Regions from separate parts of the Allobosea sp. 05T433 genome, predicted to be linked through region 2. Evidence: predicted binding sites of a transcription regulator. Region 2 holds the regulator's gene; the other holds the start of a gene.
What was found. Region 2 encodes PhoB, which activates phosphate uptake and scavenging genes when phosphate is short. Its sites were predicted from a motif close to TGTCATNNANCTGTCAT; they were not measured.
Positions count from the first base shown of each region.

Region 1: the regulator PhoB is predicted to act here: its motif matches at 7,136-7,152, upstream of AC1DGP_RS16555 (glycerophosphodiester phosphodiesterase).

Region 1 covers NZ_JBFTKS010000011.1:233-9,367, reverse strand. The annotation lists gene AC1DGP_RS16590 (YciI family protein) at 35-388, shown strand; gene AC1DGP_RS16585 (RNA polymerase sigma factor) at 388-1,638, shown strand; gene AC1DGP_RS16580 (MFS transporter) at 2,015-3,166, opposite strand; gene AC1DGP_RS16575 (hypothetical protein) at 3,207-3,521, opposite strand; gene guaA (glutamine-hydrolyzing GMP synthase) at 3,518-5,080, opposite strand; gene AC1DGP_RS16565 (RsmB/NOP family class I SAM-dependent RNA methyltransferase) at 5,131-6,429, opposite strand; gene AC1DGP_RS16560 (hypothetical protein) at 6,842-6,982, shown strand; gene AC1DGP_RS16555 (glycerophosphodiester phosphodiesterase) at 7,203-8,372, shown strand; gene AC1DGP_RS16550 (hypothetical protein) at 8,445-8,714, opposite strand; partial or broken gene AC1DGP_RS16545 (amino acid ABC transporter ATP-binding protein) at 8,946-9,135, opposite strand, start outside.
Region 2 covers NZ_JBFTKS010000009.1:122,892-136,974, forward strand. The annotation lists gene uvrB (excinuclease ABC subunit UvrB) at 1-789, opposite strand, end outside; gene AC1DGP_RS14825 (DUF1801 domain-containing protein) at 975-1,391, opposite strand; gene greA (transcription elongation factor GreA) at 1,954-2,421, shown strand; gene AC1DGP_RS14835 (TIGR03862 family flavoprotein) at 2,431-3,648, opposite strand; partial or broken gene AC1DGP_RS14840 (YnfA family protein) at 3,723-4,021, shown strand; gene phoB (phosphate regulon transcriptional regulator PhoB) at 4,141-4,839, opposite strand; gene phoU (phosphate signaling complex protein PhoU) at 4,873-5,592, opposite strand; gene pstB (phosphate ABC transporter ATP-binding protein PstB) at 5,641-6,441, opposite strand; gene pstA (phosphate ABC transporter permease PstA) at 6,486-7,373, opposite strand; gene pstC (phosphate ABC transporter permease subunit PstC) at 7,387-8,358, opposite strand; gene pstS (phosphate ABC transporter substrate-binding protein PstS) at 8,454-9,479, opposite strand; gene AC1DGP_RS14875 (ATP-binding protein) at 9,580-10,641, opposite strand; gene AC1DGP_RS14880 (hypothetical protein) at 11,256-11,546, shown strand; gene AC1DGP_RS14885 (lysylphosphatidylglycerol synthase domain-containing protein) at 11,640-12,587, opposite strand; gene AC1DGP_RS14890 (ABC-F family ATP-binding cassette domain-containing protein) at 12,837-14,083, opposite strand, start outside.

The DNA.
Region 1 (9,135 bases), on a different contig from region 2:
CCTCCCCGAACCTGCCCAACACCGGAGACCTGACATGCAGTACATGGCGCTGATCTATAGTGACCCGTCCCTCGAGCCAGCCTATGGCACGCCTGAATTCGAGGTGATGATGAAGGGGTATTTCGACTTCAACGAAACCCTGAAGGCGGCGGGCGCTTATGTGGCGGGCGAAGGCCTGAAGGATGTCGAGACCGCCACGAGTCTGAGGATTCGCGGAGGCAAGGTGGAGACGATGGATGGCCCCTTTGCCGAGACCAAGGAACGCCTCGGCGGGTACTATATTTTCGAGGTTCCCGACCTGGATGCCGCCCTGCACTTCGCAGCGATGATCCCGTCGGCGGCCTATGGGACGATCGAAGTGCGGCCCGTGATGGACTACGACGCCTGATGTCGGAGGCCGCCCCCGATCCCCGATCGGTTTCCTGCGCCATCGAGAATATGGTGCGGATGGATCGGGGGCGGCTTCTGTCTGCGCTGATTGTTCAGCTGAAGAATTTTCAGCTTGCCGAGGACGCGCTGCAGGACGCCCTGGCCTCGGCGGTGGTGCATTGGGGAAGGACGGGGCTGCCTGCCTCGCCTCAGGGCTGGCTCTTGAAGGTCGCGCTGCGCAAGGCGATCGATCGCTTGCGCAAGTCGGCCCGTGAGGACCGCAAGGCTGGCGAGATCGCCCGGCTTTCCCTAGCCGAAGCAGCCGAGACGACGACCGAGGATATTGCCGACGAACGCCTGCGGCTGATCTTCACCTGCTGCCATCCGGCGCTGGAGCCCACGACCCGGGTCGCACTGACGCTTCGCACCCTGGGCGGATTGAGCACGGCCGACGTTGCCGCTGCTTTCCTCGACAACGAAACCACCATGGGCCAGCGCCTCTCGCGGGCACGGGCAAAGATACTCGCCGCCGGCATTCCCTATGCCGTACCCGGACCGGAAGCCTGGGCAGAGCGGCTGCAATCCGTCCTGACCGTCGTCTATCTCATTTTCAACCAGGCCTATTCGGGCACGGACGAATCTCACGCCAGTCCTTTGGGTGAAGAGGCCATCTATCTTGCGCGCATGTTGAATGGCCTGCGTCCGGACCAGGCCGAAATCGAGGGACTGCTGGCGCTGATGCTGATCACCGAAGCCCGCCGCGCGGCACGGCTCGATGCCGGCGGAACCAGCGTCCCACTTGCAGTGCAGGACCGTAGGCTTTGGGATGGCGCCCGGATTGCCGAAGGGCTGGCCTTGCTCGATCGTGCAGTGGCGCGACGCGCGCCGGGGGCCTTTCAGATCAAGGCGGCGATTGCCGCCTTGCATGTCCAGGCGGAGCCGCCCGACTGGCCGCAGATCGTCCTGCTCTATGATAGCCTGTTGCGGATCGAACCGACGCCGGTCGTCCGGTTGAACCGCGCCGTGGCATTGGCGGAAGCTGGCGCACTCCAAGCAGGCTTGCACGCTCTTGAGTTGCTTGCCTCAGCGCTCTCGGCCTATCAGCCGTTTCATGCGGCACGTGCCGAATTGCTGTCCCGCTCGGGCCCGACCGACGCCGCGCTTGCGGCCTTTGATCGCGCCATCGGCCTTGCGTCCAGTCCATCGGACGCGGTCTTTCTCAGGTGCCGCCGGGATCAGGTCGCCCGGCACGCGGCAGAGACATCTTAGGGACCGCACTGGCGGTCAATCTGATCCCAAATCCGGCGGTGAAGGAGCCCCTCAGGAGTTGGTCAAAGCCATGGCCTCGACAATCTGAGGAGCGCTATCGGCGATCAAAGGTCGTTGTCGCATGCACATACTCGCATACCCGCGAGCGGTGGGTGCTGGCCTGCTGCCGCCGCTCGCCCTCACTCCACTCGATTGTTTGAACAACGAATAACCAATGGACATTTCTCGCAAATCTAATCTGTAACCGCAAAAACTCCGACATCAGGACTGTCAAAAAGTTGGGGTCCTGATTTCAAAGGCAAGATCACCGGACCGTTGCCGAACCCGTCTCAGTATTCTTGAGAAGCCTGCCGGCGTCTGACTGCAGCCTCAACCATCAAGCAACGCTCCCCCTTTCCTTCGGGCCAGCCTGGGGAGCCGCTTGCAACAGGATGATCAGAAGCGGGACAATGACGACCATTCCGGCGGCCAGCATCACTCCGGATACGCCGGATACAGTCAATATCCGGGCGCCGAGGATGGCTCCGAAGCCGATGGCCGAATTGATGACCGCCGAGTGTATCGCGGCAGCGGACATGACTGTCGAACCGGCCGCGCGCAGGATCCAGGTCTGCAGGCCCGCGAACAGCGCCGCGATGGCGGCGCCCCAGATGACGAGCAAGACGAAGACCCAACCTGTTCCCAGCTGAGGACCGAACCATCCAAGGCCAACAAGCGCCAGGCACAAGGCAAACAGCCCTGCAGTGATGATGGACTTCATGAAGCGGTCGATGAGAAAGCCGGTCAGGATGTTCCCAAGGAATCCTGCTCCCCCAAAGCCGAACAGCAACACACCGATCATGACCTGGGGAAGATCCGGAATTTCTCCGAGGAATGGTTCGATAAAAGTGTACGCTGCGAAATTCGCCGCCGCCATGAATGCCGTTACAGCATAGATCCCCAGCAGGTCATGTCTGCGGAACACCGATCCAAGCTCTCTCCATCCTGCCGGCGATCCGGGCTGCATTTTGGGAAGAACTGCGATCATCAGGACCGAGGTAAGCAGCCCGACTGCGCCAATTGAGCCAAACGCTGCACGCCATCCACTCGCCTGACCGACGAGGTCCGCGAGCGGCACGCCGACAACGGTCGCCATCGAGATCCCGCCGAATATGATTGCGGTTGCAACACCCATACGGTGGGACGGTGCAATCTGTGACGCGACCGCAGCAGCCATGGCCCAGAAGAAACCGTGAACGACAGCGCCCACCGCGCGTGCCAGCAACAACCCGTCGAAGCTGTGGGAAATCATCGCCGCAAGATTGGTCGCGGAAAGAATGAGCATCAAGACGATGAGCAATGGCTTGCGAGGAAACTTCTGGAGCAGAACGACCGACAACAGGCCGCTCGCGGCGCCGATCCAGGCATAGAGCGTCACCGTGAGCCCGACCGAGGCCTGATCTCGCCCCAGATCCAGGGCGATCTGGGACAGCAGCCCGATCGGCGCGAACTCGGTCGTGACCATTGTGAACGAGGCGATGCCGAGCACGATTACCGCAAGCCAGATGCGGAGCGGAGAATCTGTATTTTCAGGTCTCATTGTAGGAGACCGCTGCAAGACCCAGTGGACTCCTGCCCTTGATGACCTTCCGGTTCGTTTTACGCCTGTCCTCATCGACGAACGCGGCCCTGAGGCCGTTGTCTGCCAGGGTCAATTGCTCCTCTGCGGTCCGGCCCAATCCCTCGGCCGAGGGGATGAGATTTTCGCTTACGTGACCTCTAAAATACGTTGGATCACCGGAGTTGACCGGAACGCAGATGCCGGCATGGAAGAGCCGGCGCAGATTGTGATGTTCGAGGCCGGGAAAGACCCTCAGCGCGACATTCGAGCGGGTCTGAATCACTCCCACTCGATCGTACCGGGCGGCTTCGACGTCACGTCGTAGACGACCCGGTTGATGCCCTTGACCTCGTTGATGATACGAGTCGCGGTGCGGCCGAGGAAGGCCATGTCGTAGGGATAGAAATCGGCCGTCATGCCGTCCACCGAGGTGACGGCACGCAACGCGCAGACATGGTCGTAGGTTCGGTGGTCACCCATCACGCCGACGGTGCGCACCGGCAGCAGCACGGCAAAAGCCTGCCAGATCACGTCGTAGAGACCGGCCTTGCGGATCTCCTCGAGGTAGATCGCGTCGGCCTTGCGCAGGATGTCGAGCTTTTCCTTGGTGATCTCGCCGGGGCAGCGAATGGCGAGGCCCGGCCCCGGGAAGGGATGGCGGCCGACGAAGGCCTCGGGCAGGCCAAGCTCCCGGCCCAGCACGCGGACCTCGTCCTTGAACAGCTCGCGCAGCGGCTCGACGAGCTTCATCTTCATGCGCTCGGGCAATCCGCCGACATTGTGGTGCGACTTGATCGTCACCGAGGGCCCGCCGGAGAAGGAGACGCTCTCGATCACGTCGGGATAGAGCGTGCCCTGCGCCAGGAAATCGGCACCGCCGAGCTTGCGCGCTTCCTCGTCGAAGACCTCGATGAAGAGGCGGCCGATGGTCTTGCGCTTGGCCTCCGGATCGGAGCCGCATTTGGCGAGCTCGGCGAGGAAGAGTTCCTCAGCCTCCACATGCACGAGCGGGATATTGTAGCTGTCGCGGAACAGGCGCACGACCTCTTCCGCCTCGTTCATCCGCATCAGGCCGTGATCGACGAAGACGCAGGTGAGCTGGTCACCGATGGCCTCGTGGATCAGCACGGCGGCAACGGCGGAATCGACGCCGCCGGAAAGCCCGCAGATCACCCTGCCCTTGCCGACCTGCGCACGGATCTTGGCGATGGTCTCGGAGCGATAGGCGGACATGCTCCAATCCGGGACGCAGCCGCAGATATCGACGACGAAGTTGCGCAGCAGCTTGGCGCCGTCCGGCGTATGCACCACCTCCGGATGGAACATGGTCGAATAGAAACGCCGCTCCTCGTCGCTCGCCACCGCAAAGGGCGCGTTCTCCGAGGTCGCCTTGACCGAAAAACCAGCCGGCAACTGCGTGACGCGGTCGCCATGGCTCATCCACACCGGAAAGCGGCCGCCCTGGTTCCAGACCTCCCTGAACAGTGCCGAGGGCGCGACGATCTCGACATCGGCGCGGCCGAACTCGGCCGCATGCCCGCCCTCGACCTTGCCGCCGAGCTGATGCGCCATGGTCTGCTGACCATAGCAGATGCCGAGAAGCGGCAGGCCCGCCGAGAAGACTTCCTGGGGCGCACGCGGCGAATTTTCATCCGGCACCGAGGCCGGCCCGCCGGAAAAGATGACACCCTTCGGCTTCATCCGCTGAAAGGCCTCGGAGGCCGACTGGAACGGCGCGATCTCGCAATAGACGCCGATCTCGCGTACGCGACGCGCGATCAGCTGCGTGACCTGGCTACCGAAATCGATGATGAGGATGGAGTCGTGGGGCTTGCTCGTCATCGCGCCCGGTTACGCCATCACGCGCGCAGGCGCAACGGCGCAAGCGCGCCTCAGGCCTCGCGCCTGACGCAAGCCAGATAGAATCCGTCCGTCCCGGTGCGCTGCGGCGACAATTGCAGGCCAAGCGCGGTCGAGAACCGCGCGAGCAAAGCAAAGTCGCCTTCCCTCGACGACAGGATCTCCTGGCTCGGCACGAGGGTGAAGCCGGGGTGGCGCTGCAGGAACCCTGAAACGGCCCCGTCATTCTCATCCGGAAGCACCGAGCAGGTGACATAGGCAATACGACCGCCGGGTTTCACCAGGCGGGCTGCGCGCGCCAGCACCTCGGCCTGGTCCTTGATCCGCTCGGCGAGCGCGCCCGGTCTGACGCGCCATTTTGCGTCGGGATTACGCCGCCAGGTGCCGGAACCGGTGCAGGGCGCATCGACCAGGACGAGATCGGCCTCGCCAATGACTTCGCTGAGGGATTCATGGCCGCGGCTGCGCGGGACGCGGATCTGGACGATACTGGCGCCCGAGCGCGCCAGACGCTCATGCAGTGGCGCCAGACGACGGCTATCGAGATCGGTCGCGAACAGGCGACCCTGATTCTGCATCTGGGCAGCGAGAGCCAACGTCTTGCCTCCGGCGCCGGCGCAGAGGTCGACCACGGTCTCGCCGTGCTTGGCGCCGGCCAGTAGCGAGACGAGCTGCGAGCCCTCGTCCTGGATCTCGAAGGCGCCCTCGAAGAAGCTCGGCTCGCTCTGCAGCGAAGGGCCGCGCCCATCCGCCCCCGGCAGGAAGCGGATCGCATCAGGGGACCATGCCCCCGCCTCCGCTCCAAGATGAGCGAGTTCCGCCAACACTTTGGCCTGATTCGACTTAAGGCGATTGACGCGGATATCGATCGGCGCACGATCGGCCAGTGCGGCGCCTTCCGACACGGCCTGCTCGCCAAAGCTCGCTGAGAAAGCAGGCCAAAGCCACTCAGGCACATCGGCGCGGACCCAGCCCGGTGCGTCGTCGAGATCGAAGGTGATCAGCCGGGTCGCCTCCTCGCGCGTCAGCGGCGCGGGCGCGTGGTTCTCGCCCGAGCACAGTTCGGCGATCTCTTCCATCCGGAGTTCGCGCAGGCCGGCGAGCATGCCGAGAACCATCGCGCGCGAGGTCTCCTCGCCCATGGCGAAGGCCGAGGAGGAGCGGCGGCGGAGCGCGTCATAGACCAGGGTCGCAATTGCGGCACGATCCTTCGACCCGGCAAAGCGCCGCGACAGACCCCAATCCTTCAGGGCGTCGGATGCCGGCCGGCGACGCTGTATGATATCGTCCAGCACCTCGATGGCGGCGCTGATGCGGGCGGCAGGGGTCATTGCGTCGTTCCGTCTGGTGCCGGCGTGTGCGGCATAATCTCGGCGCTGTGGTGTCATATAGACGAGGCAGGGGCAACAACGTCTCGACCGGATACTTGAGGCGAAGGCATGTCCCGGACATTCCGTCCCGGTTGAGCAGACGTTCTGCTCCGCCGCTCACGGGCGCTCATGACCGGGCCACCACTCCGGCCGATCTTGCGGCACTCTCCCCGAATGCCGCAATCCGCATGGCGAGCCGGGCTTCCCGGGCTTACGGTCCTCATCGCAGGATGATCCGGCAACCGAGGCTGGTTGCGCTTGCTGCGTCCAGCTTGAAAATCGACGTATTACCATGTGAAGCCGTCTGCTTGACGAAGCGTCGTCGTCAGCGGCACACCGGGGGCGATCGCTCCGATCAAGTGGAAACCACGCCATGCAGCGCTTTTGCCGAATCACGCTTGCCGGTCTTCTTGCCCTGGCCCTCACGGCCTGCGCCACAACAGCGCCGCCAGACCTGACGCCGCCCCCGCAGAAGCGCCTCGACGCCAAGACGACGCTCGAAAACAAGCGCTGAGCCCGCAGCCGATCACAAGCGTCGCTCTGGCTTGGCCGGGCGACGCTTCTGCCGGGCCTCTCGATCGTCGTCCGTCAGGACGCGCCACGATACAGACCGGACGGGCAGCGCCCCCGCGCCTCGCCACAAAGTTGTCCTTGCGGCACAAGACCACTTCACGGAGCTGTCATATCGTCTGATCATGGTCGCGCGCTCTTGCCGCGATCAGGGAACAGATCCGATGAAACAGACGCTACTTTCGGCCACGTTGCTGGCCGCCCTTGCCTGCGGCGGCGTTGCTGCCACATCGCCCGCCTTCGCCCAACCCGTGCCGACCCTCGATGGGAAGAAGCCCCTCATCGTCGGTCACCGCGGCGCCAGCGGCCACAGGCCCGAGCACACGCTCGAATCCTACAAGCTGGCGATCGAACAGGGCGCCGATTTCATCGAGCCGGATCTTGTCGCGACCAAGGACGGCGTACTCGTCGCACGGCACGAGCCGATGCTGAGCGGCACCACGGACGTTTCGGAGCGACCGGAATTCGCTGCTCGCAAGACTGTCAGGAAGGTCGACGGTGTCGACACCAATGACTGGTTCGCCGGGGATTTCACCCTCGCGGAGATCAAGACGCTGCGCGCCAAGCAGGCGATGCCCGATCGCGACCAGTCGCATAATGGCAAGTTCCCGATCCCGACGCTGCAGGAGATCATCGATCTCGCCAAGGCMGAAAGCACCCGGACCGGCCGCACCATCGGCATCTATCCCGAGACCAAGCACCCGATCTTTCATGCCGCGATCGGGCTGCCGCTCGAGGACCGCCTGCTCGATCAGTTGAAGGCGGCCGGCTGGACCGAAAAGTCCTCGCCCGTGATCATCCAGAGCTTCGAGACGGCCAATCTCAAATATCTGCGCGGCAAGACGCAACTGCGCCTCGTCCAGCTCGTCGATGCCGATGACGTCGACAAGGATGGCGGCATCGTGCTGGCCGCGCCCTTCGACAAGCCCTACGATTTCGTCGTCACCGGCGACAAGCGCACCTTCAAGGACCTGGTCACGGCCGACGGGCTGAAGGAGATCAAGACCTATGCCGACGGCGTCGGACCGTGGAAGCCCTATATCCTCGCCGGCAAGCAGACGATCGGCGAGGACGGCAAGCCGAAGGATCTGAACGGCGACGGCAAGATCGACGAGCAGGATCGGGTGCTGATCGCGCCGACCAATGTCGTCAAGGACGCGCATGCGGCCGGACTCTTCGTCCATACCTGGACGTTCCGCAGCGAGCCGAAGCGGCTAACCTCGAATTTCAAGAGCGATCCCGCTGCCGAGTACAAGGCCTTCTTCGATCTCGGCATCGACGGGCTGTTCTCGGACTTCCCCGATGCCGCCGTGAAGGCCCGCGACGCCAAATAAGCCAGCCCCAACGATCAGCAGCCCGCCCCGGATCACCAGGGCGGGCTTTCTCTTGCACATTTCAGCGGGAGATCAATCGCAGACCCGCGTCGTCCGCCTGATCTCGCCACGCGGCGTTTCCTCGATGGTCCTCACGGTGCGGCAATCGCCGCGCCAGCTGCTGCGCTCCCAGCGGGCGCGATCGCGCATGCGCTCTTCGCGGCGGATTTCGCGGTCGATGGCGCGCTCGCGCGGCGAGCGTGGATCGACCGAGACGCCGCCCGGTCCAATGTTGATCGACTGGGCATAGGCGCCGCTCGTCGCAAGCAGGACAGCAGTCATCGTCGGAATGATGAATCTCATGATGCGTTCCTCCATTCTGCAGGCAAGAACGGGGTACATCCCGAATTGTTCCGGAATTTGATCGCGCCGATAGTGGAGAGATACGGGGGGCTATCTCTATCTATGCCTGTTGGATCAATCGCCATGGCAGCGTCCACTATGGCAGACGACGCTCGGTCCTCGCTCTAACCTTGACGCAGTTGCGGCGCGCCGAGGGTTCGGCGCGCCGCATGGTTCAAGTCTTGCCCGGCCTCAGTGCAGGATCTGGCTGAGGAAGAGCTTGGTGCGTTCGTGCTGCGGGTTCTTGAAGAACTCGTTGGGCTCGTTCATCTCAACGACCTGGCCGGCATCCATGAAGATGACGCGGTCGGCGACCTGGCGCGCAAAGCCCATCTCATGGGTGACGCAGAGCATGGTCATGCCCTCCTCGGCCAGGCTCACC
Region 2 (14,083 bases):
CGTGGCCGAGTGGCGCATGCGGTCGATCTGCTCGTTGATCGAGGATTCCTTCTCGATAAACGTGTCCGAACGCGGGACGTAGGCCTCCGGCTGATAGTAGTCGTAGTAGGAGACGAAGTACTCCACCGCGTTGTCGGGGAAGAAACTCTTGAATTCACCGTAGAGCTGTGCGGCCAGCGTCTTGTTCGGGGCGAGGATCAGAGCCGGGCGCTGCGTCTCCTCGATCACCTTGGCCATCGTGAAGGTCTTGCCGGAGCCGGTAACGCCGAGCAGGACCTGGTCGCGCTCCTGCCGTGCGACGCCGTCGACGAGATCGGCGATCGCGGTCGGCTGGTCACCAGCCGGCTCGAAATCCGACTGCATGCGGAAGGCGATGCCGCCCTCGGACTTGTCCGGGCGGGCCGGGCGATGCGGCGTCCAGGGCTTGCCGGGATCGATGAAGGGGCTGCCGGACTCGAGCAGGTGCTGCAGCGAATGCGCGGTGACGGAGGCAGCGGTCTCGCCCTCGGCCTCGCCGAAGGCAGAGGCCGCGTCGCCTTTCTTCGGCTTTTTCTTCAGCTTGGTGTCGCCGGGGCGCGGCTCGCCATAACCGGCCTGCGGCTGGTCGCTGAAACCGGAGGCGCCGCCCGGGACCGCCCTGCCGCGGTTGATCGCGGGATTGAGCAGATCGGCGAGATAGCCCTCGAGCGGCTTCAACTCGGGCTTGGTGGCCTTGGAGTTCGGCGTGCGCGCGGAGGCGGGCTTTTTTGCAGGCTTAGCCTTGGCGGTCGTGTCGGAGCTTTTCGGCATGGCGGCAATATGGGGCGAAACCGGGCGGAGCGCGAGGGGTACGCCGTCGCAGCAGGCGGATAACTGACAGCAGGTGACAGGAGTACACCGTGGCAGGAGAAGCCGGATTGAAGCGGTCCCGGGGGTGGGCGCGATGCAAGTCCGGCTTTCATCGCGCGCCGGCGCATATCGAGACGGAGCGAGGCTTATCCGCGGGACTTGGTCTTGCCGCAGCCGCCGGACATGTTGAGGGTCACGGCTGCGCGAATGAGAGCCTTCAATGCCCCTTCGTCAATCGTCTCACCCTCGTGGATGTCGATGGCCCGCCTGGTGTTGCCATCCAGACTGGAATTGAAGAGGCCCGATGGGTCGTCGAGTGAGGCCCCCTTGGCAAAGGTCATTTTGACGACGCTCTTGTAGGTCTCCCCAGTGCAGATCAATCCGTCGTGGGACCACACCGGAACCCCTCGCCATTTCCACTCCTCTACCACCTCAGGATCGGCTTGCCTGATCCATACGCGGAGCTGGGAGAGCATCTTGCCTCGCCAGTCGCCCAGCTCGGTGATCCGCTCGTCGATCATCCGAGACGGGGAGTTTTCGTTCTGGGACTCGCTCTGGCTCATGATCTTCCCTTCTCTCCGGAACTCTCGCTTCTGGGATCGGGCCAACCGTCTGCTCGAGATCGCAGCGCAACCTCTCGAAGAGGCTGGGCCGGCCGGTAAACGTCTTGGAGAGCACGGTGTGTCTGCACGGATCACAACGCATAACTCTCTGGCTATTGATCTGCATTCATAATCATTGGGCTATACGTCAGTCAATCGAAGCCTGCGCGCGCAACGATCGCCGTCGGGTCTCGCAACTCAGGATCAAGGTGGCCGCGACGGACGGCCGACGCAAGCGCGGCGCTCTTCCGGCATCGGCTGCCCCCTTGGGAACGGGACTGCGCTCGTGATCGGGGGCCAGGGGCAGCGCGCGATGGCTCTGCTCTTGATGGTGCGGCCGGACACGGGGGTGTAGACTGTTCGGGTCTTGTCTTCGGCAGTGCCTGATCCCCATCTCCAAGTGATCGCCGCTTCAGAGTCCAGCATCGGGTTGGCGCTGCATCGCAAGCAGTCGTGAGGACGTAACACTGAAAGCTGTGGTCCGGTTCGCCGGATGTGCCGAGATCAATAGGAGGAGGCCAGAATGACTCGCGCCTTCGTCAAGGAAGCAGAGGAAAGAGGGACCCTGGACGAGCTGCCGGACCGGCCAGTCTCGCCTCACCCGAACCTCGTGACGCCTGAGGGGCTCGCACAGATCGAGGCCCAGCTGGCGCGCTGGCATGACGAACACGCGGCGGCGCTGGCCGGAGGCGACCGCACCGAGATCGCTCAGACGCGGCGCGAGTTCCGCTACTGGGCGGCGCGGCGCGCCAGCGCCAAGCTGGCCCCTGCGCAGGAAAGGCACGACATCGTCCGCTTCGGCTCGACAGTGACGATCCGCCGGGCCGATGGGCGCGAGCAGAACTGGCGGCTGGTCGGCGAGGACGAGGCCGATCCGGCACACGGAACGCTGCCCTATGTCGCGCCGTTGGCGAGCGCGCTGATGGGCAAGGGCATTGGCGAGAGCGTCAGCATCGGCACTGAGGCGGTCGAGATCATCGCGATCTCCTGAGGCGATCGTTCAGCTATCCGCGAGCCAGGCCTGAATCCCTGCTGCAGCTGCGACTCCGGTCGCGAAACAGGCCTGCAGCAGATAGCCGCCGGTCGGCGCCTCCCAATCCAGCATCTCGCCTGCGACAAAGGTACCGGGCAAGCGTTTCAGCATGAAGCCTTCCTCGACCTCGGCCGCGGCGACGCCACCGGCGGTGGAGATCGCCCGCTCGATCGGTCTGAGACCGGTGAGCACCAGAGGCGCGGCCTTGATCAGTGCGGCCAGCCTCTCCGCGTCTTCGGGGAGTGGCCCCTTCGCCGCTTCGCGCAGCAGCGCAATCGCGGATGGAGCAAGACCTGCAGCCTTGCGCAGATGATTGCTCAGCGTCACGCCCTTGCGACGATGCGCGAGGCGCTGGACCAGCAGTGCCGCCTCGTGATCGGGCCGCAGATCGATGGTGATGACCGCCCTGCCCTCGCGCAGGATCGTCTCGCGAATCGGGGCAGAGAGTGCATAGACCGCGCCGCCTTCCAGACCCGTCGCATCGATCATCGCCTCGCCGGGCACGGATTGGCCGCCGAAGCTCAGGACGATGCGCTTCAACGGTACTCCGGCAAAACGCTCTCGCATGGTCTGGGACCAATCGACCGTGAAACCGCCATTGGCCGGGCGCAGCGGCGCGATCGCAACGCCGCGCGCCGCCAACAAGGGTGCCCAGCCACCATCCGAACCCAGCCGTGGCCAGCTCGCACCGCCGAGCGCGAGCAGCGTCGCGTCGGGCCGCGCCTCGACATCGGCGCCATCGCGGCTCCGGAACGTCAGAGCTCCCGCTTCGCTCCAGCCGGTCCAGCGCTGCCCAGGCGCGAAGGCGACGCCGAGACCATCGAGCCGGCGCAGCCATGCCCGCAGCAGGGGCGAGGCCTTCATGGCGCGCGGGAAGACGCGGCCGCTGCTGCCGACGAACGTGTCCTGCCCGAGCGCATCGGCCCAGTCGCGCAGGGATTGTGGCGGGAAGGCGCGAATGGCCGGCTCCAGCCAGGCTTGCGCATCGCGATAGCGGGGCAGGAACCTGTCGAGCGGTTCGGAATGGGTAAGGTTCAATCCGCCGCGCCCGGCCAGCAGGAATTTGCGGGCCGGCGAGGGCATGCGATCGTAGATCGTGACGGTGTCCCCGGCTGCCGCAAGGCGCTCGGCCGCGATCAGCCCGGAGGGCCCTGCTCCAATAATGGCGACGTGATGTGTGGGCATCGGTCCGGCTTGCCGTCAGCGCGCCCTGCGGTCAAGGGTAATCCCGCCCCGAAGGCCATCGACAGGGACGAACCATGCCGACCATCGCCGCCTATTTCGGCGCAGCCATTCTCGAAATCGCCGGCTGTTTCGCGTTCTGGGGCTGGCTCCGGCTCGACAAGCCCATCTGGTGGCTCGTACCCGGACTGTTTTCGCTCGCCCTGTTCGCCTGGCTGCTGACGCTGGCGGAGAGCGAAGCCGCCGGACGGGCCTATGCCGCCTATGGCGGCGTCTACTCTGGGCCGTGGAAGGCTTTCGCCCCGACCGCTGGGACATTATCGGTGGGCTGATCTGCCTCGCCGGCGCGGCGATTATTATCGCAGGGCCGCGCTAGGGTATCGGCCCGAAAGGTGGATTGCGGTTTTCGGGAAGGCCGATGCAACCATAGACGGTTAGATCGTCGGGCGGATTCGATATCCGGCCCGATGATCCAAGTCCCCGATGATCCAAGTCTCAGCTCCGCGCAAAGGTCTCGTCGAAGGCATAGCCGGCACCGCGCACGGTCCGCAGCGGGTCCTTGGCGTTGTCAGGAGTGATCGCCTTGCGCAGCCGGCCGACATGGACGTCGACGGTGCGCTCGTCGATATAGACGTCGCGGCCCCAGACCGCGTCGAGCAGCTGGGCCCGGGAATAGACCCGCCCCGGCGCCTGCATCAGGAATTCGAGCAGGCGGAACTCGGTCGGGCCGAGATGCAGCTCGCTGCCTGAGCGGCGGACACGGCGGGTGGTGCGGTCGAGTTCGAGATCGCCGGCGGCCAACAGGCCGGCGACATGACCCGGCTTGGCGCGGCGTAGCAACGCCTGGATGCGGGCGATCAGCTCGGGCAGCGAGAACGGCTTGACGACATAGTCGTCGGCCCCGGTGGCGAGGCCGCGCACACGCTCGGTTTCCTCGCCGCGGGCGGTGAGCATGATGATCGGCACCCGCTCGGTATCGCGACGGGTCCGCAGCCTCCGGCAGAGCTCGATGCCGGAAAGGCCCGGCAGCATCCAGTCGAGCAGCACGAGGTCCGGCGTATGATCGCGCAGATGCAGCTCGGCATCGTCGCCACGCGCGACGCTGTCGACCTCGAAGCCCTCGGCTTCGAGATTGTAGCGCAGCAACAGGGTCAGCGGCTCTTCGTCCTCAACGATCAGGATGCGTGCAGGCATGTCTCACTCGGTCCCAAAGGTGTCGGGCGCCGGTCACTCACCGGTGGCGGCGTCCAGAAGGATATTGGTCGTGTCGAGCTTCGGGCGGGCTGCGTCCAAGGCTTCGCCCGTGACGAGATAGTGGATCGTCTCGGCGATGTTGGTGGTGTGGTCGCCGATGCGCTCGACATTCTTGGCGCAGAACAGGAGATGCGTGCAGAAGGTGATGTTGCGCGGGTCTTCCATCATATAGGTGAGCAGCTCGCGGAAGAGCGAGGTATAGAGCGCGTCGATCTCATCGTCGCGGCGCCAGACCTCCATGGCCTTCTGCTCGTTGCTGACGGCGTAAGCGTCGAGCACGTCCTTGAGCTGGGCCTGAACCAGGCGGCTCATATGCTCGAGGCCGACGACCGCGCGCGACGGCGGCTGGAACTGGCCGGAGATGGCGACCGCGCGCTTGGCGATATTCTTGGCGAGATCGCCGACACGCTCGATATCGGCGGCGATGCGGATGGCGGAGATCAGCTCGCGCAGGTCGTTGGCGAGCGGCTGGCGCCGGGCGATGGTGAGCACCGCCTTCTCCTCTACCTCGCGCTGCAGATTGTCGAGGCGCTGGTCGGCGCTGATGACCTTCTGTGCCAGCCCGGTGTCGCGGCGCACCAGGGCGACTGTCGAATCGCCGAGCATGCGCTCCGACATGCCCCCCATCTCGGCCAGGCTGCGGCGGATCCCCTCGAGATCGGCATCATATGAGCGGACGATGTGATCAGTCATCGCGGCGTATCCTTTGTCGGCAAAGCAGTTGGAAGGCTGGGCGCCGGTTCAGCCGAAGCGGCCGGTGACGTAGTCCTGCGTCTGCTTCTTGTGCGGGTTCATGAAGATGGTGTTGGTGGCGTCGAATTCGATCACCTCACCGAGATACATGAAGGCGGTGTACTGCGAGATACGCGCCGCCTGCTGCATGTTGTGGGTGACGATGACGATGGTGAAGTCGGTCTTGAGCTGCTCGAGCAGGTCCTCGATCTTGCCGGTCGAGATCGGATCGAGCGCCGAGGTCGGCTCGTCGAACAGGATGACTTCCGGCTTCTGGGCAATGGTCCGCGCAATGCAGAGGCGCTGCTGCTGGCCGCCGGACAGGCCCATGCCGGAGGTCTTCAGCTTGTCCTTGACCTCGTCCCAGAGCGCGGAACGGCGCAGCGCACCCTCGACGCGGTCATCGAGCTCGGATTTCGGTGGCTTCTCGTAGAGGCGGATGCCGAATGCGACATTGTCGTAGATCGACATCGGGAAGGGCGTCGGCTTCTGGAACACCATGCCGACGCGCGAGCGCAGCTCGTTCACATCGATATCGTTGCTGATGACGTTGCGGCCGTCGAGCAGGATCTCGCCGGTGGCGCGCTGCTCGGGATAAAGCGAGTAGATCCGGTTGAAAATGCGCAGCAGGGTCGACTTGCCGCAGCCCGACGGTCCGATCAGGGCCGTGACATGGCGGTCCCGGAAGTCGAGATTGATGTTCTTCAGCGCCTTGTGCTCGCCGTAGTAGAAATCGAGGTTCTTGACCGCGATCCGGACGGGGGCCTCGGCATCAAGCGCTTGCGGGCTCAGTTCCAGCGTCGAAAGCATCGACTTGTTCCTTCAGATCGAACGCGACGAGGGTTTAAGGCCGTTCATTTGCCGCCCCGCACGATACGGCGGGCGATAAGCGAGAGGCACAGGATCGAGACGGTGATGATCAGCGAACCGGCCCAGGCGAGTTGCTGCCAGTTCTCATAGGGGGCGGAGGCGAACTGGTAGATCGTCACCGGCAGGTTGGAGACGCCGCCGACGAGGCTGGGCGAGAACCAGAAATTGTTGTTCAGCGCAGTGAAGATCAGCGGCGCCGTCTCGCCGGCGATGCGCGCCAGGGCCAGCAGGATACCGGTGACCATGCCGGATTTCGCCGCCCGCCAGGTCACGCTGGTGATGACGACCGAAGGCGGGGCGCCGAGCGCAGCACCGGCTTCACGCAACGAGCTCGGCACGAGGCGCAGCATGTCCTCGGTGGTGCGCACGATCACCGGGATCGCGATGATGCCCAGCGCCACGCCGCCGGCCCAGCCGGAATAGCCGCGGAATGGCTCGACCAGGATGACGTAGACGAAGAGGCCGATCAGGATCGACGGCGCCGAGAGCAGGATGTCGTTGATGAAACGGATCAGGTCCGCGAGCTTGGAGCCCTTGCCGTATTCGGCAAGGTAGGTGCCGGCGAGCACGCCCACCGGCGTCGCCACGGCGATGCCGAGGAAGGTCAGCACGATCGAGCCGACAATGGCGTTGGCAAGGCCGCCCCCCTCGCTGCCGGGACCGGGCGTCACCTGGGTGAAGGTCGCGACGGAGAGCCCGCCGATCCCCTTCACGAGCAGCATGCCGAGAATCCAGAACAGCACGAAGATGGCGAGAAGGGTGAAGCTGGTGGCGATGATCTTCATCGCCCGATCCGCGGTGCGGCGCGCGGGGCGGACGCGGCCCCAGACCTGATGAGGCGTCGTTGCGGGCGGGGTGACGGCGCTGTTCATGGCCAGGCTCCGCTCAGAAGGACTTGACGCGCGCGACAAGGATACGCGCGATCACGAGGACGACGAAGGTGACGAAGAAGAGGATGCAGCCGAGCGCGATCAGCGCGTTGAGCTGCAGGCCCATCGCCTCGTTGAATTCGTTGGCGATGCGCGAGGCAATGGTCGAGCCGGGGTCCATGATCGAGGCCGAAAGCCGGTTGGCATTGCCGACGACGAAGGTCACCGCCATGGTCTCGCCAAGCGCGCGGCCAAGACCGAGCATGATCGCGCCGATGATCGAGACGCCGGCCTGCGGCACCAGCACATGGCGCACGACCTCCCAGGTCGTGGCGCCGATGCCATAGGCGCTCTCACGCAGCACGGACGGGATCTGCTCCAGCATGTCGCGGGTGATCGAGGCGATGAAGGGGATGATCATGAAGGCGAGGATGATGCCGGCCGTCAGGATGCCGAGCCCCGAGGGCGAGCGCGAATACAGCACGGTGCCGACCAGCGGAATGCCTTCGACGATGTTCGAGACCGGGATCTGCACATAGGCCGCGAAGAGCGGCACGAAAACGAAGAGACCCCACATGCCGTAAATGATCGAGGGCACGGCGGCGAGCAGCTCGATCGTCGTCGAGACCGGGCGCTTGAACCAGGGCGGCGCGAGCTGGGTGAGGTAGACGGCGATGCCGAGCGAGAGCGGCACGCCAAGGACCAGCGCGATCAGCGCGGTCGACAAGGTGCCTACGATGGCAGGCCAGGCGCCATACTGCTCGTTCTGGGTGTCCCAGACGCTGGACGTGATGAAACCAAGGCCGAATTCGCGGAAGGCGGGCCAGCCGCCGATGATCATCGAGGCGATGATGCCCGCGAGCAGCACCAGCACGAAGAGCGCGGCGGCCCGGCTGGCATTGCGGAAGACAATGTCGAAGGTGCCCTTTGGAGTGCGGCGAATGGCGGGCGCGCCGGGCGCGGCCATCTGGTCTGTCACGGCAGCCATCCGTGGTTACTCCGGTCGCATAAGAAGCACGAGGAAACGGGTCTCACAAAGTCGAACGCGAGGCGGGAACAACCCGCCTCGCGTCATAGCATGGATCAGAAGATCGGCTTGCCAGCCGGGTCGGTGGCGCCCTTCCAGGCGGCGCGGACCTGATCCTTGACGTTGGCCGGGAGCGGCACGTAGTCGAGATCGAGCGCGAGCTTGTCGCCGTTCTTGAAGGCCCAGTCGACGAATTTCAGCGCGGACTGCACCTCTTCGGGCTTCTCCGGCTTGGCATGGACGAGCAGGAAGGTGGCGGAGGTGATCGGCCAGGCCTGGGCGCCCTTCTGGTTGTTCAACGAGATGCCGAAGCCGGGAGCCTCGTTCCAGTTCGCATTGGCGGCAGCGGCCTGGAAGGACTTGTCGTCCGGAGCCGGGAACTGGCCGTCGGCGTTCTCGACCAGCGCATGGGCCAGTTTGTTCTGCTTGGCATAGGCGTACTCGACATAGCCGATCGAGTTCGCGACCTGCTTGACGGAGGCCGAGACGCCCTCATTGCCCTTGCCGCCGATGCCGACCGGCCACTGCACGGCCGTGTTGGTGCCGATCTTCGACTTCCAGTCCGGCGAAACGCGCGAGAGATAGTCGGTGAAGACGAAGGTCGTGCCCGAGCCGTCCGAACGATAGACCGGGTTGATGTTGGCGTCAGGCAGGGTCAGGCCGGCATTGATGGCGACGATCTTGGGATCGTTCCACTTCTTGATGGTGCCCTGATAGATGTCGGCGATGATCGCGCCGGTGAGCTTCAGCTTGCCCGGCTCGACGCCGGCAATGTTGACGGCCGGAACGACGCCACCCATGACGGTCGGGAACTGGATCAGGCCGTCCTTGGTCAGGTCCTCGCCCTTGAGCGGGGCATCGGTCGCGCCGAACGCAACCGTCTTGGCCTTGATCTGCCGGATACCGCCGCCTGAGCCGATCGACTGATAGTTGAGACCGATATTGGTCTCCTTCTTATAAGCTTCAGCCCATTTCGAGTAGATCGGGAAAGGGAAGGTCGCGCCCGCGCCGGTAATGTCGGCGGCCTGGGCAACGCCGGCCAAGCCGATCGTCGCAGCCGCGAGAATGAGAATTTTGCGCATTAGAGGAGTCCTCGTCTGGGTCGCAGTCTTTAGCAGCCCCGCTAGAACACCTTCCATGTGACAGACAGATGACAGACCGTCACGTTCGCCGTCACATTGGTCAGGACGGGCTCCGCATCATCGCGCCGAGGCGCGGCAGGATCGCCTTGAAGAGGGCGCCCTTGCCGTACTCGCTCTCGATGGTGAGACGGCCGCGATGGCGTAACACGATGTGCTTGACGATGGCGAGACCAAGGCCCGTGCCGCCGGCCTCGCGGCTCGCGGCCGTGTCGACACGATAGAAGCGTTCGGTGAGGCGGGGCAGATGCTCGGGCGGGATGCCTGGCCCGTCGTCACGAACGCTGACGCTGGCTTCGCTCGCGCCCTCGACCACATTGATTGCAACCACGCCGCCCTCACGGCCATATTTGATGGCGTTCTCGACGAGGTTCTCCATCAGCCGCAGCAACTCGTCGCGGTCCCCCGCGACTTGGACCGGCTGGGTCGGCGTCTCGAGCTTCAACGCCACCTTGCGCTCGCGTGCCATCAGGGTGAGCGAGTCGACGATCTCGCGCGAAATCGCGGAGAGATCGACAGGCGTGTCCGGCGCGAGATGGGCGCGCAGCTCGATGCGCGAGAGCGAAAGCAGATCGTCGACCAACCGCGCCATGCGCAGACCCTGTTCGCGCATGATGGCGAGAAAGCGGTCGCGCGCGCCGGTATCGTTGCGCGCCGGTCCCTGCAGGGTCTCGACGAAGCCGAGAAGGGAGGCGAGCGGCGTGCGCAGTTCGTGGCTGGCATTCGCCACGAAATCGACGCGCATGCGTTCCGTGACGCGCAGCTCACTCAGATCCTCGAAGGTCAGCACCACGGGATTACGCCAGACGCCGCCGGTCAAAGCTGCGATGTGGATGCGGAATGTGCGCTCGACCGGCACGCGCTCGACCAACTCGATGACCCGGCGCCCTCCACGGCGCGAAACCTGCTCGATCGCGTCGATCAGGTCGGGGTCGCGCAGGACGAGCGTGAGCGACTGGCCGCGTTCGAGCGCCGGAATGAGCGCGCGCATCGCTGGGCTCAGTGCCTGCGCCACCCCTTGCGCATCGAGCAGCACCACGGCGGAACCCAGCGCCTCGATCAGCGCTGCAGTGGCCGGCGCGTGGGGATCGACGACATCGACCATGTGAACATGCCTATCAGGAGGAAGCTGGCGCCCTCATAGGGGCTGGCACGCGCTCTGCCAATCGCTCCGGGCGAGATGCCCCCCGCACTTGCGAGGCCCCCCACAGCGCGCGGCGACACTGGGCGAAATCCACGCCATCCAGGATCTCAGCAGGAACGAAGCGCGCTTGGGTGGTCACTATCGGCGACGCGCCGGGCGCCGCGGAGGCCGAGGCTGTCTCGACCATGATCGGAATTGCGACCGGCCGCTCTCGCTCAGATCAAGAATGTATTTTCAGCCAATTATCATCGTTTTATTGAGACAACATCGGACTTGGAAAGGCTACTGATAATGATGCTCAATCGATGTAACGATGACCATCGGCATGGCCAGCCATCTTTTGGCCTTCTACGGACACTATTCGGACATGGAACTGGTCAGCCAGACCAAGAATTTGGTGGCTTGAGCCTTCCATTCTCCCTAGTCTTGTTGAGTCTTTTATGCGTCATTTTATCTTGGCTGCATGCGTTGCAGTATGCCTCCCTGCGACCGCCCAAGCCAATGTCCCCGCCGGCAAGGTTTCCTTCCAACCGCAAGTGAAGGGGTTGGGCTGCCTCAAACCGGAAACCCTGGCGATGATCAGCGAGTTGGTCGCCAAGATCGGCCCGATCAAGATCACCTCGACCTGCGGCGGTCGCCATGCCCGGAACTCGCAGCATTATAGCGGAAAGGCGATCGACTTCAGGCCACTAGCCGCCTCTACACGCAGCGCGGTCGCTGCCGCCAAGGCCCTCGCGAGCACCGGCGGCGTCGGTTCCTATTCGAACGGCATCGTCCATGCGGATGTCGGCGCGCGCGAGGCCTCCTGGTATGGGCACAAGCGCAGCAGCCGCCAGGTCGCCTACGCAGCGCGCAGCAGCCGCTAAAGCGTCGGCTTTCGAGAAAGACGCGGCAATCACAGCAGTCGGATCATCTGACCGGATACGAGATCAGGTCAGATGATCTGAAGGGGCGGCACCCTAGATATCGTGGCGCTTAATGCGGCGGATCATTTCGTGCAGCGCCAGCATCACCAGCGCCAGGATGAAGGGCAGCAGGTAGTAGATGATGCGGAAGAGCAGCAAGGCTCCAAGCACATGACCATAGGGCAGTCGGTTGAGCGCGACGAGCATCGTCGCCTCGAAGACTCCCAACCCGCCGGGCGTATGGGCGGCGATGCCGATCAGGCAAGCGAAGACATAGGCCGCCAGGAAAGCCGGATATTCCAGCCCATAGCCGCCGGGCAGCAGTACGAAGAGCACGGCGGCGGCGGCGCAGACCTCGCAGGCGCCAAGTGTCATCTGGCCTAGCGTGATGCCGAGCCCCGGCAGCGGCAGATTCCAGCCGCGGACCCGGAAAGTGCGTTCGTCGGTCGCGACCCAGACGAGATAGCCGAGGATGGCGAGCCCCGTGGCGCCACCGACGACCTGCACGACCCAGGGCGAGGTGCGCGCGAGCATCGCGACAGAATCGGTGGCATAGAACAGGCAGGCGCTGAGGATCGCGCCGAGGCCGAGCCAGAAGGTCAGGCCGGCGATAATCGTCAGGCGAGCGACCTCGGAGGCGCGCACCCCCTTGGCCGAGTAGATCCAGTAACGAACGGTGCCGCCCGTCACGATCGGGAATCCGAGCGTGAAGGACACGGAATAGCTGGTGAAGGAGGCGAGTGCGGTCGTTCGGTAGGGGATCGACATCCCCAGCCTTCTCAGCGCCAGCGCATCATAGCCGGTCAGCAGCAGATAGCTCAGCGCGGTGAAGCCGAGCGCCAGCCCGATCTGGCGGCGGCTGGCATCGGCGAAGGCACCGGCTACCTGGCCCGGCTCCATCTCGCGGATGATCAGCCAGAGGACGGCCAGTGAAGCGACGAAGATGACCGTGCTGGCAAGTGGGCCGAGCCAGCGCCAGCGACTGCGTTTGCGCAGCGGCATTCCGGGCTCGTGCGGGCCGTACGACATGCTCTCTCGTGGTCAATTGCGCGAGGTGGGAATGTGCTCGCGTCGATTGCGGACGGGAGGGCACCGCAGCGCCCCGGCCCCGACAGATAGCGCCTCGGCCGCGATCCACAAGACGGGACGACGCGGCGAATGCGCACCATGAGGCTGACGCAGGTCGCGTCGGGCCGGCATTGCGACGGCCCGACGACATCTGTCCGCTTCAGCCCAAGCTTTTGGCCAACCTCAAGTTTCTCCGGCTTGAGCCGCAGCGAAGAATGCCTCCGGCCCCTCGATCTCGACCAATTTGCGATTCTCGATCAGCCAGAAGCGATTGCCGACCGCCCTGACGAAGCTGCGGTCATGCGAAACCAGCAGGCAGCTCGCCTCATGCGCCATGAGTTCGCCCTCCAGCGCCTCCTGCCCTTCGATGTCGAGATGGTTCGTCGGTTCGTCGAGCAGGTAGAAATTCGGATTGGCCAAGCGCAAGACCAACATGGCGAGCCGCGACTTCTGCCCGCCCGAGAGCGCGCCGATCCGGCTGCTCTGCATGTCGATCGACACACCCGCCCCCGCTAGCAGGCTGCGCGCCGGCTGGTCGCCGACATCGAAGCGCCGGGTGATCACGCCGTGCGGCGTATCGCTATCGGCGAGTTCGGAAAGACTCTGACTGCTATAACCAAGAGCAAGCGACGGCGTGACCTTGATGCGCGCAGCGTCGGTTTCCGCGATCGCGTCCCTGATCAGGCCAATCAGTCGCGACTTGCCGGTCCCGTTGCGGCCCAGCAGCACGATCCGGTCACCCTGGGCGATCGACCGCTTGCCGGTCTTGAACAGCGGCGCCCCATCCGGCGTCTCGACGGAAAGATCGTCGAGGGTCACCAGGACTTTGGCATGCGTGCCGCGATTGGCCAGCCTGATCGCGCCCGATGAGCGCTCCTGATAGCCAGGCCTCGCCGCCTCTTCCAGGCGCTCGGCCCTTTGCCTGAGCTGCTTGGTCTTGACCACGAGGAGGTCGCTGCCGGAATTGATCCCGATATTGTTCAGCTTCGCCGCCTGCCGGCGCAACTGCTGCGCCGCCTTCATCTCGCGCTGGTAGCGACGCTCCTCCGAGGCGTCGACCTCATCCAGCGCGGCGCGCGCCCGCGTATAGGGCAGCGCGAAGACCGGTGAGCTCTCCAGCCTGAGGAACAGCGTGCGATTGGACACCGCGTCGAGGAAGGCGCGATCATGACTGGAGATCACCACGGGCACGTCGCGCGGCAGACCGTTCAGCCATTCCTCGAGTTGGCTGATCCGGGCGAGGTCGAGATGGTTGGTCGGCTCGTCGAGCAGCAGCATGTCGGGATCGGTCACCCAGACGCTGGCCAGCATGGCGAAGCGTTGCCAGCCGCCGCTCAGCTGCGACAGGGGGCGCCGGCGAAGCGCCTCGGGAATTTCGAGCGCCTCCAGCGCAACGTCGACGCGCCAGGATTCCGTCTCGGCCTGCTCCA